DNA from 2 places in the Agarivorans sp. MS3-6 genome. Region 1 is predicted to be linked to the other one. Evidence: predicted binding sites of a transcription regulator. Region 1 holds the regulator's gene; the other holds the start of a gene.
What was found. The regulator MetJ, encoded in region 1, represses methionine synthesis genes. The targets are predictions, from matches to a motif close to TAGACGTCTAGACGTCTA.
Positions count from the first base shown of each region.

Region 1 (8,707 bases):
ACCTCTTGAGTATCGCGGCTGGCTTTAGCCAGTACTTCGCCGGTGTAATTGGCAATAAACGAAGACCCAAAGAAGGTGATTTGATGATCGCGAGACTTTGCTTGTTCGCAGCCAATTCGGTTAGAGGCTATCACTGGCACCTGATTGGCAGCGGCATGCCCCTGCATCACACATTGCCAATGCGGTTGAGAGTCTAGCTCTGGTTGGCTTGGCTCACTGCCAATAGCGGTTGGAAAAAATATTAACTCGGCACCTTGTAAGGCGAGGCTACGGGCGGTTTCTGGAAACCACTGATCCCAGCAAATACCAATGCCAACTTTGGCATAACGGGTGTTCCAAACCTTGAAGCCGGTATCGCCAGGGCTAAAGTAGTATTTCTCTAAATATCCATCACTATCGGGGATATGGGTTTTTCGATAAATGCCTAACAGCGAACCATCGGCATCAATCATCGCCAAAGAGTTAAATTTCACGTTGCCCGCTTTTTCAAACCAGCTGAAGGGCAACACCACTTCTAGCTCCTTGGCTAACTCAGAGAGCTTTTTAAAGGCCAAATTATCTTCTAAGTAACTGGCGAGCTTGTGATATGACTCTTCAATTTCAATACAAAAATATGGTGTTTCAAACAGTTCTTGAAGCAGGATGATTTGCGCGCCTTTGGCGGCGGCTTCTCTTACTAAATATTCTGCCTTGGCAAGATTTTCTTCTATGTTCCATGAACAAGACATTTGTGTGGCGGCTACAGTGACTTTTCTCATCCCAATTCCTATACGGGTGATGCAAACTATGGAACATTTTTATCTTAAAAAGGGTTATTATAAAAACGCTATTTTTTTATTTGTGTATGAGAGATATCGATAACTATGGACATAGATATAAATCAACTACGCCTGCTGGTGGTATTAGAAAGGGAAAGGCATTTATCTAAAGCCGCCCAAAAGCTGTTTATGAGCCAGTCAGCGGCTAGCCATATTTTGTCTAAACTGCGTCATCGTTTTGATAACCCGTTATTTATCAAAACCCGCACCGGCATGGAGCCAACACCGCTGGCTCAAGCCTTATTACCTGATATTGAAAAGGGCCTAAGTTCGATAGACATGGCCTTAGCCAAAATGAAGCCATTTAACCCCTTACTCGACGCCAAAACGTTTTACATTGGTGCTATCGACTACTTTGAGTTTTATGCACTGCCTAAATTGGGCAAAAAAATGGAGAACAGTGCACCCAATGCACGAATTGCGGTAGACATTCTTTCCGAAAACATCCAAATGGAGCGGGTAGAACAAGGCCGAATAGACCTGATGTTAGGGGTGGATACATTGCAAAATATGCCGCGTTATTATCACCGTTATCATTGGCTAAGCGATCCTTATGTTGGCATTGTGTCCAAACAACAGAGCAACTTTCCTGAAAATTTTACCTTTAGAGACTTTGTAGAGACGCCACAGGTACACCTACCCTTAATTAACTCGGGTGCCGATCCCATCGACCGATGGCTACTGGCGCAGCACCAAGCTCGGCAGATTTCAATGACGGTGCAAAGCTATGCGGTGGGCGCAATGGTCACCGCCAATACCCGTAACTTAATGTGTGTGCCGCAACGGATTGCCAAAGAACTCGAACAAATGCTACCGGTACGCATTGTTGAGCTACCAGAGGGCATACCCGAGCTATCGTTAAGCATGTTTACTCATCAGTTATACGATAGCCAAGAGAGTGTTCAATGGTTAATCAAACAAATTCAGCAATGCACCTGACAAGTTATTCATGCACTCATCACCGGGTTTTAGGTGAGCCTGGGTATCACGCTCCGGTAAATTGCGATTAAAATCACTTTAAAATATGGACTATTGCCACTTGCTTGTTAATGTTAGTCAACGATTTATCAGTACTTTTCTCAGCACCCATATACAAGGATAGAAAGTGAACAAATATTTACTATTACCATTGATGGTTTTAACCTTTGTGACGCCTACGATGGCTCAAGAAACGCCAATCGATGAGATGTTTAAGGTTATGAAGATGGACCAGCAGTTTGAAGGTGGATTCGAGGCCATGATGCCAACCATTGATCAGATGACCGCTCAATTTAGATTGGATAATGAGGGTAAGGAAGAGCTTAAGGGTATTTTTCGTGCTTGGTTTAATGAAGATATCGACCGTCCGAAAATCATTAATGATATGAAAGAGCTGTACACACAAACCTTTACTGATGATGAAATCATCGAGATTACAAAGTTTTACCAAACGCCAGTCGGTAAAAAATTCTTAGAAAATTCAGCCCACTTAATGCAGGTAGGTGCCCAAGTAGGCATGCAAGAGGCGCAATCTAAACAAGCGATGTTGATGGAACGAGTAAAACCTTTCTTGGAAAAGCACGGTATTAAATAGGCGATATGCCTCTGGCTCCCCACCTAGACTTAGGCGGCTTTTATATCTTACTTTAATAAGCCGCTAGTTGATGTTGGTATATGTCCGACCGCCTTACAGTGCAAAGCACTGGGCTCAATCAGACTAAGCGATAGGCTTAGTTTCTCCCGGTGACAACGGTGACTTACTTTGCTGATTCGCATAGTAACGATTGATTAGAAAACAAGACATAGAAGCGATGGCTATGCCGAGCATGTCTGCCGAGGCGTCGATAAGGTCAAACGTGCGATGCGGTATAAATGCTTGGCTGAGCTCTTCACCAAGGGCAAATATAGTCACCAAAATAGCTCCCCAATAAAGCCGAACACTCGCAATGGCTAAAACGCGAAACTTCAGGGCGATCACCAAGATAAACGTGAGTGTGCCAAAAAGGCAAAAGTGGCCTAATTTGTCGCCATAAGGAAACGAGGCTACAAAGTTAAAAAACACGCTAGAGCCGCCAGTATTCGCTAAATAAATAACCCACAAAATAAAGCCAAGAAAGACTGCTGCGAATACAGTGGCCAGTTTATTCATAATCAATCGCTAAAGAACAAGAAGACTTGCAAAGCAATATAACAGGCCGTTCAACTTGAGATAAGCGAATGATGCTGAATCATAGAGACTGCGTTAACCGGGTTAACAAGGTGGTGGTTGTCAGTGTCATCATATTCAGTCAAATGGTAGACTGCTCCCTTATTTTGTTTAGTGTTTAAAGGTAATGTGATGAACCCAATTATTGCAATGTTGAAAGAGAACAATATTAGTGACCAACAGATCGGCGAGGTGTTTCAAGCGCTGACAGACAATCCTCTTGCAGCAATGGCAACGATCTCTCAGTTGGGCTTACCTCAAGAAAAACTTCAACTTATGCTCGGCCAGGTGATGCAAAACCCCGCTTTGATTAAAGAAGCGGTAAACGAGTTAGGTTTAGATTTCTCGAAAGTTGAAGCCGCCAAAGAGCAGCTTCAGAAGTAAGTTTCATTGCTAGATAATCTGCAAGGGGCGTTTAGCGGTTATATATTACAGTCTTATCAGCCCGTTTTATCTTTAGCGTTGTAGATTGCTCGCTTAAGCCGAATCGACAACCCTTGGCTAGTTCTGTTGGTGTCAATGTTGCTGTGGCTGGCCGCACGATTAGCTAAAGCACTTGAGCCCTAAAAGCGTTCGACCACCGTTAAACAGCCTTGCTTAGACTGACGAAGCGGTGCTGCTGTAACCGAGGTTTTTCTATGTCATTTGAGTTACTAGGCTTGTGTAGTGCGCTGTTGAAAAGTGTTGCTGAACAAGGTTATACAAAACCAACACCGATCCAACTCGAAGCGATTCCGGCGGTACTGAGTCAACGTGATGTTATGGCGGTGGCACAAACGGGTACCGGTAAAACAGCGGGTTTTATCCTACCGATGGTACAGTTGTTATCTGGCGCTGCTAGCCCGAAGGCTAGCTCGGTTCGTGCACTTGTTATTACTCCCACTCGAGAACTTGCCACTCAAGTGCTCATGAATGTACAAAACTACAGCCGTCATATGAATATTCAATCAGCGGCGGTGATGGGGGGGGTGAGGATAGAACCGCAAATAACACAGTTGCAAGCGGGTGTAGATATCTTGGTTGCCACCCCTGGCCGTTTGATTGATCTATACAAGCAGCAAGCGATTCGCTTCGATCAGCTTGAGATCTTGGTGTTAGATGAAGCCGACCGTATGCTGGACTTAGGGTTTATCGACGAGATGAGCTACCTCCAAAGTGTACTGCCTAGCAAACGTCAAACCTTGATGTTTTCAGCGACCTTTTCAAAACAGATCAAATCGCTGGCGAGCGGTATGCTCAATAATCCGCTGTTGATTGAAGTTGCCGCCGCAAACAGCACGGTTGATTCGGTTAAGCAGCGTCTCCATCCGGTAGATAAAGCGCGTAAAAGTGAGCTGCTGATTCATCTTATTAAGCGTAATAATTGGCCTCAAGTGTTGGTGTTTAGTCGTACTAAACTGGGTGCTGACAGTTTAGCCTCTCAGCTTGAAACGGCTGGCATTAGTGCCGCTTCTATCCATGCTAACCGAACCCAACACGCTCGTACATTAGCTTTAGAAGGGTTTAGAGACGGCAGTGTTGCAGTGTTAGTTGCTACTGATATTGCTTCTCGAGGTATAGATGTTAGTCAACTGTCTTGTGTGATTAACGTCGATCTGCCCTATGTAGCAGAAGACTATGTGCACCGAATTGGTCGTACTGGTCGAGCTGGCAGCTTTGGTTTAGCGGTTTCACTGTTTAGTGAGGATGAAACTAAACAGTTGAGAGCAATAGAGCGCTTAACGGGCCTGAAGTTCAAACATGACATTGTCCCTGGCTTTGCGCCCAAGCCCAAACCGAAGCAAGCCGTGAATATATCGGATGATGATGACGAATATGGCAATTTTGAGCCAGACCCAGAACCGCAAGGCCGAGCTAAAGGGCGAGGAAGTCGTCAGCCCAAGGTGGCTAATCGCAGTGGCAAAAAACGACCGCGCAATAAATGACAACAAGCAGATTAAAGAAAGCAGCCGTAGTCTTAAGACTAAATTCATTGGCATGCAGTTAAAGCAAAGCCGCTCTAACAGCGGCTTTTTCTAATCTTCTTTATTGAGTTCTGCTAGGGCGGCCTTTTCTAAGGCCGGATCTGGCTTATCTTTTTGTAAGTCGGCATCATCGGGCAGAGGCTGACCAGTATAGGCATGTAAAAAAGCTTCGCAAAGCAATTCGCTATTGGTGGCGTGACGCAAGTTATTAATTTGTCTGCGGGTACGTTCATCAGTCAATATCTTTAATACCTTAAGAGGTATAGATACTGTGATTTTCTTAACTTGTTCGCTTTTTTTACCGTGTTCAGCGTAAGGGCTGATCCACTCACCGTTCCATTCTGTCGACATACTACAATACACACTAAACCAAAGAGACCCTATTGTAACGGGGGAAAAGCCACTTAGCAATCCAACAGCAAAGACATTTAGACGTCTAGAAGTGTTGACGTCTTTTTTGCTGGTGGTAAAGTGGCAGGATAAATTGAGGGAGTAAATCAGCAAATGTCTTTAAAAGATCTTCAAGCAGCCACCATAGCAGTGCGCAGCGGTATTGAAAGTGATAGCCAGCACGGCGCAGTAGTTCCGCCCATTTATTTGTCGAGCAACTACAGCTTTGCTGATTTTAACCAGAAACGCCAATTTGATTACAGCCGCTCAGGCAACCCTACACGCCACATTTTGGCCGAAGCCATTGCCAATTTAGAGCATGGCGCGGGCGCGGTCATTACCAATACCGGTATGTCGGCGATTAACTTGGTTACAGCCTTATTAGAGCCGGGTGATTTACTGATTGCTCCTCATGATTGCTACGGCGGCAGTTACCGCTTATTTGATAGTCTGGCTAAGAAAAGTGCTTTTGAAGTGGCTTTTGTAGATCAAAATGATTGGTCAGCACTGGCTGAGCTATTAACCAAAAAACCTAAAATTGTTTGGCTAGAAACGCCAAGTAATCCTTTATTGCGAATTGTTGATATTAAGACTATTGCCGAGCAAGCTCATGCTGTGGGGGCCTTGGTGGTGGTAGATAACACCTTCTTATCGCCAGCCCTGCAAACCCCTATTTTGTTAGGCGCAGATATTGTGGTGCATTCGGCCACTAAATACATAAATGGCCACTCTGACGTGGTGGCCGGAATGGTCGTAGCGGCCACTGATGAGTTAGCCGAGCAGCTAGCTTGGTGGGCGAATTGTTTGGGCTTAACTGGCTCTGCCTTTGATTCCTATCTCACTTTGCGCGGCTTACGGACTCTCAAGGCCAGAATGAATGTCCATCAGGAAAATGCACAAGCCATTGTGGCGTGTTTGCAGCAGCAAAGCGCTGTGGGCAACATTTATTATCCTGGTTTACCTGAGCACCCGGGCCATGCGCTAGCGCAAAGCCAGCAGCGTGGTTTTGGTGCTATGTTGAGTTTTGAATTGGCTTTAGATGAGAGCCAAATGGTGAAATTTTTGAAAGCGTTGCAGCTGTTTTCCTTGGCCGAGTCGTTAGGTGGAGTAGAGAGTTTAATCGCCCACCCTGCGACCATGACACATGCTGCCATGTCGAGTGACGCCTTGGCAGAGGCAGGGATTTCTAATCAGCTATTACGCGTGTCGGTGGGTTTAGAAGACGCCCAAGATTTAGTTAATGACTTACAGCAGGCCTTTGCCAAACTTTAAGTTTGGCTAAAAGTTGTAGAGAGGTATTCAGTGTCAGTAAATAGGCATGTTCATAAATTTGGCGGTAGCAGTTTGGCCGATGCGGGTTGTTTTAAGCGCGTTGCCAATATTGTTGCTGAACATTCTCAGCCCCATGATCTTATTGTTGTGTCAGCAGCCGGTAAAACGACTAATCGTTTACTGAAGATCATTGAGCTAGCCAAGCAAGCAGATGATGCTACTGGCGAGGCACTAAAAGGGCTTATTGAGTTTCAATCTAAGTTAGTTAATGAGTTATTAACGGAGCAAAAGGCCAAGCAAATTGTCAGCGCTTTAGATCTTGAGCATCATCAAATTGCCAGTGTATTAGAGGGCGAGCTCAGTACCTTTAATATTAACCAGCTGTTGTCTTTTGGCGAACGCTGGTCAGCCCGTTTGTTAGCTGCATTGCTCAGCGAATTAGACTGCCAAGCCGAATGGTTAGATTCTCGAGAATTTTTTAAAGCGGAATTATCAGCTCAGCCTCAAGTTGATGTTGAACAAAGTGCGCCATTATTAGCACAGTGCTTAGCGGCTAAATCGGCTTGTAGAATAGTCGTTACCGGCTTCATTTGTAGCGATAGCCAAGGGCGTACTGTAACCTTAGGGCGCAATGGCAGTGATTATTCGGCTACTGAACTCGCCGCTTTGGCTGATGCCATCTCTACCACTATTTGGAGTGATGTGGCCGGTATTTACAGCGCTGACCCGCGCCTAGTAAAGGATGCGCAGCTGTTAGAACAGTTGGCTTTGAATGAAGCCTCTGAACTGTCTCGCATTGGTAGCTCGGTGTTACATGCGCGAACGTTAGAGCCCTTGGCTCGTTCTAGACAAAAAGTGAATCTGCGCTGTAGCTATGCTCCGAAAGATGGGCAAACCCTTATCTATCGCAAAGGTATAAAAAGTAACGCGGCTAAAATTGTCACCTCAGTAGACGATATCGTGTTACTTGAGCTGACTTTTAAGCAAGATTTTAGTCGCCATGCTACTGGTTTATTAGCAGAGCTAGCAAAGAATCATTTGGCTCCAGCTACTCGCCACAAGCATAGTGAAACGGGCTCTTTACGCATGGCCTATACCCGCGAGTTAGTGGATGAAGCCTTAACACGCATTGATCACTTGGCTGCCCAGTTTCAGGTGCAGCGAGTAGAGCGCAGCGAAGGCTATTGTTTGGTGGCATTGGTTGGCGCAGGTGTCTGTGATAACCCGCAGCAGTGTTACCAATTTTTTCAGCAGTTAGCTGAGCAGCCTCTCGAGTTTATTCATTCGAGTGCCGATAAGTTGAGCTTGTGTGCGGTAGTTCGAAAAATCACTTTAGAGCCCTTGCTTAAAGAGTTGCACACCAACTTGTTTAAACAAAAACGTAAGCTAGGTTTAGTGGTATTTGGTAAAGGCAACATAGGTAGCCAATGGCTAAGTTTGTTTGCTGAGCAAAAAGCAGAATTAGAGCAGCGCTACCCATTAAGTTTGAGTCTAGCCGGCGTGTTTTCTAGCCAACGTGGTCAATTAGATTTTACAGGCTTAGATGCCAAGCAAGCCTTGACGGGCGAACCAAACCTTACACTGATTTGGCCTGATCTGTTCGATAAGCTTAGCCGCCACCCTTATGATGAACTGGTCGTTTTAGATATTACTGCCAGTGAATCGGTAAGCGCATATTATAGCGAGTTTGCGCGCCGAGGTTTTCATGTGATTACCGCCAATAAACATGCGGGCGCCAGTGAACAAGCAAATTACACAGCCCTTAAAACCAGCTTTGCTGATCACGGTTCACATTGGTTGAGCAATGCCACGGTTGGCGCTGGTTTACCGGTGCAATCTAGTATTCAGCACTTGCGCCAAGCGGGTGATCAGATTCTGGCTATATCGGGGATATTTTCTGGCACCTTGAGCTGGTTGTTCCAACAGTATGATGGCTCAGTGGCCTTTTCTGAGTTGTTGGCGGATGCGCTTAACCAAGGCCTAACAGAACCCGACCCGCGAGAAGATTTATCCGGGAACGACGTGCAACGTAAGCTGCTAATTTTGGCTCGTGAAGCAGGTTTTTCATTAGAGCTTGA
Region 1 covers NZ_CM134202.1:2,720,531-2,729,237, forward strand. The annotation lists gene aguB (N-carbamoylputrescine amidase) at 1-758, opposite strand, end outside; gene ACVFI8_RS12510 (LysR family transcriptional regulator) at 864-1,757, shown strand; gene ACVFI8_RS12515 (DUF2059 domain-containing protein) at 1,924-2,391, shown strand; gene ACVFI8_RS12520 (VanZ family protein) at 2,515-2,946, opposite strand; gene ACVFI8_RS12525 (DUF2999 family protein) at 3,136-3,387, shown strand; gene ACVFI8_RS12530 (DEAD/DEAH box helicase) at 3,642-4,928, shown strand; gene metJ (met regulon transcriptional regulator MetJ) at 5,019-5,318, opposite strand; gene metB (cystathionine gamma-synthase) at 5,472-6,629, shown strand; gene ACVFI8_RS12545 (bifunctional aspartate kinase/homoserine dehydrogenase II) at 6,660-8,707, shown strand, end outside.

Region 2 (8,707 bases), 990 kb from region 1:
TATCGCTATTTGTCCCTTGGTGCGGCGTTTAGGTTTATAAGGAAGATAAAGATCTTCTAATTCGGTTTTACTGCTGGTGGCGTTAATCGCTTGTTCAAGTTGCGGGGTGAGTTTGTCTTGCTCGGCAATTGATTTGAGAATGCTTAGTCGACGCTGCTGCATGTCACGTAAGTAGCTTAATCGTTGTTCTAAGGTTCGCAGTTGTCCATCATCTAAGCCACCGGTGGCCTCTTTGCGATAACGAGCAATAAAAGGCACTGTGGCGCCCTCATCCAAGAGTTTGATTGCAGCGCTAACCTGTTGATAACTTGCACTAATATCAGTGGCGATTTGTTGTTCTATATTTGACATGTGTTTGCTTATTCTAGGGGGCTGCGATTACAGCGTAGTATGGAACACTATGATATTCAGTTCTGTAAGCGCTGCAAGTGCAATCATCCCGCTGATAATAAACAGAGTAGTGAAAACAGTTTCACCAGACTAAATTTTTTTCATAAGTAGTTCATAGATATTCATCGTGTCACGGCTTGTGTCATGGGAATGTGAGTTTAAACCTTAATTTACGCTTCCACTCCGATTATGGTTGAGCTAAGTAAAACGTCTCATGTTCAAGGAGAGCTCAATGAGCGCCAACAAGATTAAGATATATGGTTTAGGTGCCAGTGTATTGATGTGCAGTGTTGCATTCACAGGATTCGATGCGCAAGCGGCTGACGCCAAGGAAATGCTACGAAATGGTCAGTTTAGTGAAGCCACCAATGGTTGGTGGTCTGCCGGCGGTAAGCTTGCGGCCAACGCTGGTGAGGCGTGTATCGAGATCGCTCAACCAGGTAGCAATGCTTGGGATGTGATTATTGGTCAAGCAGGTTTAGGTTTAGCCCAAGGCGAGAGCTATGCAGTGCAATTTACTGCAAGAGCGACCGAGGAAACCGGTTTTAAGGCCTTGATTCAACATGAAGGCCCTCCTTATACCCATTTCTTTCTAGAAGATATTACAATCGGTAAACAAGCGGAGCAGTTTAATTTTAGCTTTGTTCAAGAAGAGAAAAGTGATCCCAAGACCGAGTTTCAATTTCAACTTGGCGCGCAAAAAGCTGCAACAGTTTGTTTCAGCGGGGTTTCTGTCAAGGGTGTTAATTATAAGGTAGAGAAGAAAATACCTTTAGTTAGGCTTAATCAGGTAGGTTTTTTCCCTAAAGCCGAGAAATTCGCCATCATTGATAGTGACGCTCAACAACCGATTTTTTGGCAGCTTAATGACGCTAATGGAGAAGTTGTTGCTAGCGGAAAAACCCGTGTATTTGGCTTGAATAAAGCATCTGGTGAGAACGTTCATCGCGCTGATTTTAGCCACATTCAAACGCCGCAAACAGGGCTAACCTTAACGGCTAACGGTCAAACCAGCCACCCGTTCCGCATTGCTGAAGATATCTATTCTGAACTCAAACATGACGCTTTAAGTTATTTCTATCAAAACCGTAGTGGTATAGACATTAAAGCTGATTATGTGCAACGCCCTGATCTTGCTCGCCCAGCAGGTCACCCCAATGATACCGTTAGTTGTTTTGACAAAAAGGATGCTAAAGGTAACCGCTGGCCGGGTTGTGATTTCGATATGAACTTAACCGGTGGCTGGTATGATGCCGGTGACCACGGTAAGTATGTGGTAAATGGTGGAATTAGTACCTGGACGTTGATGAACCTTTATGAGCGCTCACAATTTATAGATAAGGTTCCTGAGCCTTTTGCTGATGGTAAGCAATTATTGCCTGAAATGAACAACGGGGTTAATGATTTACTGGATGAAGCTCGCTGGAATATGGAGTTTATGCTGGCGATGCAAATTCCAGAAGGTAAACGCGTTGCGGTACCAGTGGGTAATCAACAAGACAATATTGATGCTCTCAAGCTTACTGAAATTGATGCATCTAACTTGGTGTTTCATAAAGTAGCCGATGAGAAGTGGACGGGCATGCCTCTGCCTCCTCATAAAGACACTATGAAGCGTTACGTTGGTCAACCAAGTACTGCAGCTACCCTCAACCTTGCGGCTACTGCAGCCCAGTGTGCTCGTATCTGGAAAGACATTGATGCTGAGTTTTCAGCGCAATGTTTAGATGCTGCGAGCCGCGCTTGGCAGGCTGCTGCCAAACACCCAGAGGTGTATGCTTATGATAACTTTACTGGCTCTGGTCCCTACGGTGACCTTGAGTTAGCCGATGAGTTTTATTGGGCTGCGGCAGAGTTATTTATTAGCACTGGTGAGCAACAATACTTGACTGCTTTAAAAGCTTCTCCGGCATTTTTGGCGGCGCCAGTTGGCGATGAAACCGCGAGTGGTGATTTATTTTGGCAGGATTTGAGTTCGGCAGGTACCCTAAGCTTAGCCTTAGTACCTAGTAAACTCGATCAAGCAACACGTGATAAAGCTCGCGCTAATATCATTGCTACAGCAGATGCATACTCTAAGCAGTTATCTCAAGAGGGTTACTATATCCCTTACACTGCTGAGCAATATCCTTGGGGTTCAAACTCAAATATTGTTAACCGCGGAATATTTCTCACTTATGCCGCTGATTACACGGGTGAGACACATTACATGCAAACGCTGGCGCATGGTATGGATTATCTGCTTGGGCGTAACCCAATGGATCAGTCTTACATCACAGGTTACGGTGGTAACCCATTGAAAAACCCACATCACCGTTTTTGGGCGCACCAAGCTGATGAGAAATCACCGGTTCCAGCACCAGGCGCGTTATCGGGTGGCCCAAACTCTATTAGTTTTAGTGACCCAGTCGCTGCAACCTTAGAGGGTAATTGTATTGCTCAAACTTGTTTTGCCGACGAGATTGGAGCATGGACATTAAACGAGATTACCATTAACTGGAATGCGCCGTTGGTATGGGTAACAAGCGCTTTAGATGAAAAAGCGTTAACGAAATAGCGACACGGTTGTTGTAAAAAGTAGGCCGGCTTATGTCGGCCTTTACTATTTACACCACAAAAAAGCTACTCAGATAAGGGCTTTGCTATTCGAATATGTGATCTGCTACGGCGTTCTCATGCATAATTTTACTCAAAGCAAGTTCTTAGCTAAGTAGCAGTATATAGTTGAGCAAAGGGGTTTATTCCTTGACTGCTCAATGGCTTCTGTATTGGGTGTAATGAGGGATAAAATGGTAACTCGATCAAGATTTCAGAGAATTACTGTGAAAGATAAAAGCAAATCAGATCAACGCTCTACTGTTTATGATGTGGCTGCATTAGCGGGCGTTTCGCCCAGTACTGTATCTCGATTTATGAATCAAACCACTTATGTTTCAGATTCCAAGAGAAAGCAAATTCAATCCGCCATGGCTGAGCTAGGCTATAAGCCTGGTCAGCAAACAGGGGCCAGTGCCAGTAGTCGAACGATGACTATCGGAGTACTGGTACAGCATCCCGATAGCCCATTCTATTCTTCTATTCTACGCGGGATTGAAGAGGTGTTATTAGCTCAAGGCTATTCGCACATCATTGTTACTGGCCACTGGAATACCGAAGAAGAAATGGAGTCGATGCAACTACTCTTATCGCGCTCGGTTGATGGTATTATTATAGTGACTGGTGGTTTGAGCGATTCTCAAGTTATTGAGTACGCAAAGAAAAAACCAATAGTCGCGTTAGGTCGAGATCTTGAAGCGGCGCGTTTACGCTCGATTAAAATTGAAAACTCGGTGGGTGCTTATATGGCTACCAATCACCTTATTCAATTAGGGCATCGAGAAATTGCTCATATTAAGGGGCCGGCAGGGCACCCTGATGCCCAGCAGCGTTTAGAAGGGTATACGCAAGCGATGGAGCATGCTGGTTTACCGGTCAAGCTTGCGTTAATTGAGCAAGGTGATTTTACTGAAAAAGGTGGTTTTGAGGCGGTACAACGTTTATTGGCCAACAAAAGGCAATATACGGCCATTTTTGCGGCAAATGACTTAACCGCATTTGGTGCTATGCAGGCGCTATATCAAGCAAAACGACCGGTACCAGAACGCATTTCGGTGATTGGGTTTGACGATGTGCCTAGTGCAGCATTCTTTATCCCACCATTAACCACGGTTCGCCAACCTATTTTCGATACCGGGTATGCGGCGGCATTAACGATGTTAGATATGCTTAATGGTGGTGATAGCAATAGCTTTAGGCTTCCTCCCGTTGAGTTAGTTAAACGCGAAACCACCAAGCCACATATTTAGCTTATTGCTTTATCATTTTACTGCCTAAGTCGTTTATAATTGGCGGCTTAGGCAGAATAGTAGAATGCGTATGAAAACCAATCTTATTACCCGTGCGGGCTGGCATAAATTAGACAAAGAGCTTAAATATCTTTGGAAAGTAAAACGCCCAGAAGTCACCCAAGCGGTATCTGAAGCGGCCGCCTTGGGCGATCGTTCAGAGAATGCTGAATACAAAGAAGGTAAGCGTGAACTACGCCGGATTGATTCTCGCTTACGTTTTTTAAATAAACGCCTAGACGCCTTAGAGATTGTTGATCATTACCCTCAGCAAAATGGCAAAGTGTTCTTTGGCGCTTGGGTAGAGCTGGAAAACGAAGCGGGTGAGGTAGTGCAATATCGCATCGTGGGTACCGATGAAATAGATCCCAAGCTTGGCTACATAACGATAGACTCACCCATGGCTAGAGCTTTGATTGGCAAGCAAGTCGATGATGATGTATTTGTGACAACGCCAACGGGGCTTAAAGAGTGGTGGGTAACGGCGATTCAATACACGCCTTTCAAGGCTAAACCAGCCTGCTAATTGATTACTAGCCCTACCATTTAAACTGACGCCATAAGGCCGATGGTGGACCTTACATTATCTTTAGCTTGTTAATCGTGGTTCGCTTTAGCGTCAATCTCATACTTAGCCGTATACTCAGCGATAGGCATATAATTTCCCCTTATTGAAATTAATTCACTTTATGTTATCAACAACATGAAGCTGGTTGACTTAAATTAACACAGAGTTACTATCTAGCGGTATAGACGTCTATCAGTCTTTAATGGAGAAGGTAATGGGATTTCACCACGCACAACAGATCGAAACACTCAATCAAAGCTTAAGTGAGCTTAATCGCGATATTAATGTGTCGTTTGAATTTTTCCCGCCGACTACCGAAAGCATGGAGCAAACTTTGTGGGCGTCCATCGAACGCTTGCAAACCTTGAAGCCAAAATTTGTATCCGTCACTTATGGTGCTAATTCTGGCACCCGTAACCGAACCCATAATGTGATTAAAGCGATCAAAGACCGAACCGGTTTAGCTGCAGCCCCACATTTAACCTGTATCGACTCAAGGCCTGATGAGCTGCGTCAAATTGCTCGGGATTACTGGAATAGTGGTATTCGTAACATCGTCGCTTTAAGGGGTGATTTACCGCAAGGTTCTGCAAAGCCTGCGATGTATGCTAGCGATTTAGTCAGCTTGCTTAAACAAGAGGCTGATTTTGATATTTCAGTGGCCGCTTATCCTGAAGTGCATCCGGAAGCCAAAAGTGCCCAAGCGGATTTGTTGGCCTTAAAACGTAAGATGGACGCCGGAGCAAACCAAGCTATTACGCAGTTTTTCTTTGATGTTGAAAGCTATTTACGTTTTCGTGACCGTTGCGCAGCGGTGGGCATAGAAGGTGAAATTATTCCCGGTATTTTGCCGGTGTCAAATTACAACACCTTAAAGAAGTTTGCTTCTTTTGCTAATGTAAAGGTACCGCAGTGGTTACATGGCCAATTTGCTGGTTTGGACAATGACCAAACTACCCGCAATTTGGTGGGCGCTAGTGTGGCGATTGAGATGGTTAAGGTGTTATCACGAGAAGGGGTAAAAGACTTTCATTTTTATACCTTGAACCGTTCTGAACTTTCCTATGCAATTTGTCATACTCTGGGGGTTCGTCCAGCGGAAACGGTGCCTGCTTAGTTGTTAATTCTACTAAACCTTATAAAAGCCTAGCAATGCTAGGTTTTTGTACCTGTAGTTGATTGGCAATAAATTATGATTACTTCCTAACAAACTGTTGGACACAAGCTTGTTAGGGCATTCACTTGTTCAAAGGTGTTTCCGATTAGCGGGAGTATGGAACAGTTGGAGTTAACGTCCAATTAGGGTTCAATTTTCACAATAGCTGATTTAGCCCCAATTATAATTTCAGCTCCAGACTGAAAAATAAATGACCAAAGCCAGCTATCATCTGGTGCTTTATCAACCCAGAATTGACCATCGCACCAATCATCACCTGATATAAAACCAAAACTTTCTAAGCAATCATCTTCTGTGAAAGGTATTTCAGAATCTCTTGGCTTAAATTCAAACTGAGATACATTCGATATATTTAGAACAATGAAATTAGGTTGATTTTGATTTACCCAATTTCCAGCACCTCTTTTCCACTTAAGAATAACTGATTGATTTTCAATCATATAATTTATCTCGATGAAATCAAAATCGTTATGAAGATCATAATCGATAGAATTGTATTTTAGATAAGTACTCTGAGACCATGAAAAGTTTTCCGAAATCATCCTTGAACCCTAGACATAATGCTCCCCCGGTGAAAGTGCCGACCTCCTGCGTTTATCGTGGGGTAGTCAAACTAGAGCCACACTGTTAGATGCAAAGTCATAACAGAACAGGAGATCGACATGGCTACATCTAGCACGTTTTTCATAGGACTAGACGTTCACAAAGAAACCACAGATGTCGCTTATTGTGTTGATAACTGGAGAGATGAGCCTGTATTTCATAGCACCATTCCCACCAATATTCGTTCTATCAATAAACTTATCAAAAAATACAAAGACTTGGCTACTCATCTTTGCGTGGTTTATGAAGCTGGGCCGTGTGGGTTTTGGCTTTATCGTCATTTAGTTAAGCACTGTAGTGGTCAACTAAATTTGGCCACCCCGTTATAAGTTCTTTAGTTCGATGATGGACCGCAGTGATAAACGTTCAGTTTTCGACAAGTTTTCCTCTAGAAAGCATTGCAGAAGCACTTAGTAAAACGATTAGTTTTGCTAAGTGTGAAGGCGAGTTTTTAAGGTGTTATTGGACTATCTGCCAAACAAACAATGGGGCATAAATGAGATAGACCGCGAATGCCCAACTACGAATTTAAAGCAAATGAACGTTCTTTATTGTAAACGAGCAATCATATTGCCGACCTTGTTACATGAGCAAGGCGTTTACCCCAGAGCATATTAACCACATGATTACCGCGTAATACCAGTTGTTCTTCAGGATCTGCTGAGTGCTAAACTGGTAACGACCAATCATGGTTAAGCCTACACCCGACAGGGGGCTACTGCCGGTAGATATCGCCCAAGAACTCAGAAACAAAAAGCCCAACTGGCTTGGCTCTGGGTTAAGTGGCAATAGCAAAGGGCTGGCTAAAGAAATACTAATTACCGGATGAATGCCTAACATACAGGCCACTATCATCATTGCTAGCACCACCGCAAAGGTTTGGTGGTTAAAGCTTACATTGTGCAGGCTTAGTGTGTCGGGATAAGCCAACAATAAGGCTTTAATCCCCGCTGAAAATACCCCCGCCGCTAAAAACAAGACGTATTGACTACCTACGTTGGACAGACGGTGAGTGATAAATTGGCGTGCAACCAGTACTTTTGATTTGCCTTTAGAAAAAGCCAGTGCTGCCATCGGAGCTAAGCAAGTTATCATTAAAATAATGCTGAATTCAGGAAAGGCAAAATGCAAGCTGATTACGGTTATCGCGAGCACTAAAGGGATAGTTAAGCTTTCTCGGCGAACCGGATAACCTGCAAAGTTGTCTTTATTGCGCAATGATACTTCGGTGATGGTAAACGCTAAGGCGATTAAGGCCATTAGTGCGCCCGGTAGTAATACATCTAGCCACTGCATGCCGGGGGCATAAGTTATCGACACTGCAGTGGCAATGAAAAAGGGAGACCACCAAGCGGCGGCGCAAAAGCAACGCATCAATACTTTTTGTTGGGCATTACTCAGTGGTTGTTGTTTGGCCAAGCGATCACCAACGATAAAAACGATAGATAAGTTAATAATGGCGCCAAGTAGGTTGACCCCTAACGCGGTGGTGGCAATACTGCGTTTACCGCTTGGTAAGGGGTCTTGTTGATTTTCGGGGTTAGCCAGAGCCAGGAATGATACCGCGCTAAACATCGCAAGTAAGGGCAAGTTAATAGATAGAATGTCTGTTGCGCTTAACCAAGTATCTTGGCTTGCCGCAAATACTAACAATGCGATGCCTATTGTCAGTAAGCAGCCTGCTTGAACTCTAATGGGGCGACTGAGTTGGGGGAGATAAACGACCGCAGCTCCCCAAGCGACTATCGTAGCGAAGCCAATACCGATAAGGCCAAAGGCGTACAGCAGATAGAGCAATAACGAGGCGAGAAACAACCATCCCTTAAATTGTTGCATTGAAGACATCCTAACTATCAATGAGCCATTTGGCTAAATGGCATTGTTGCGCAAGACCATGCTAATTTTATAGCCTTGTGCTGTATTTTACCTAGTTTAAAAACGAACAACCCCGCAAGAGCGGGGTTGTTTACACTTAAGTGAGTACTGGCTTAACCTGTATTACGCATACCCGCTGCGATACCGGCAATGCTCACCATTAAGGCTTGGTCAACCACTGGGCATAACTCTTCACTGGCACGAGAACGA
Region 2 covers NZ_CM134202.1:1,725,961-1,734,667, reverse strand. The annotation lists gene ACVFI8_RS07825 (Tex family protein) at 1-351, opposite strand, end outside; gene ACVFI8_RS07820 (glycoside hydrolase family 9 protein) at 623-2,947, shown strand; gene ACVFI8_RS07815 (substrate-binding domain-containing protein) at 3,213-4,235, shown strand; gene greB (transcription elongation factor GreB) at 4,306-4,800, shown strand; gene metF (methylenetetrahydrofolate reductase) at 5,057-5,959, shown strand; gene ACVFI8_RS07800 (hypothetical protein) at 6,142-6,561, opposite strand; gene ACVFI8_RS07795 (hypothetical protein) at 6,682-6,951, shown strand; gene ACVFI8_RS07790 (hypothetical protein) at 7,205-8,458, opposite strand; gene ppc (phosphoenolpyruvate carboxylase) at 8,611-8,707, opposite strand, start outside.
Region 2: a site for MetJ is predicted at 5,017-5,034, ahead of metF (methylenetetrahydrofolate reductase). Genes of this name have one in related genera too.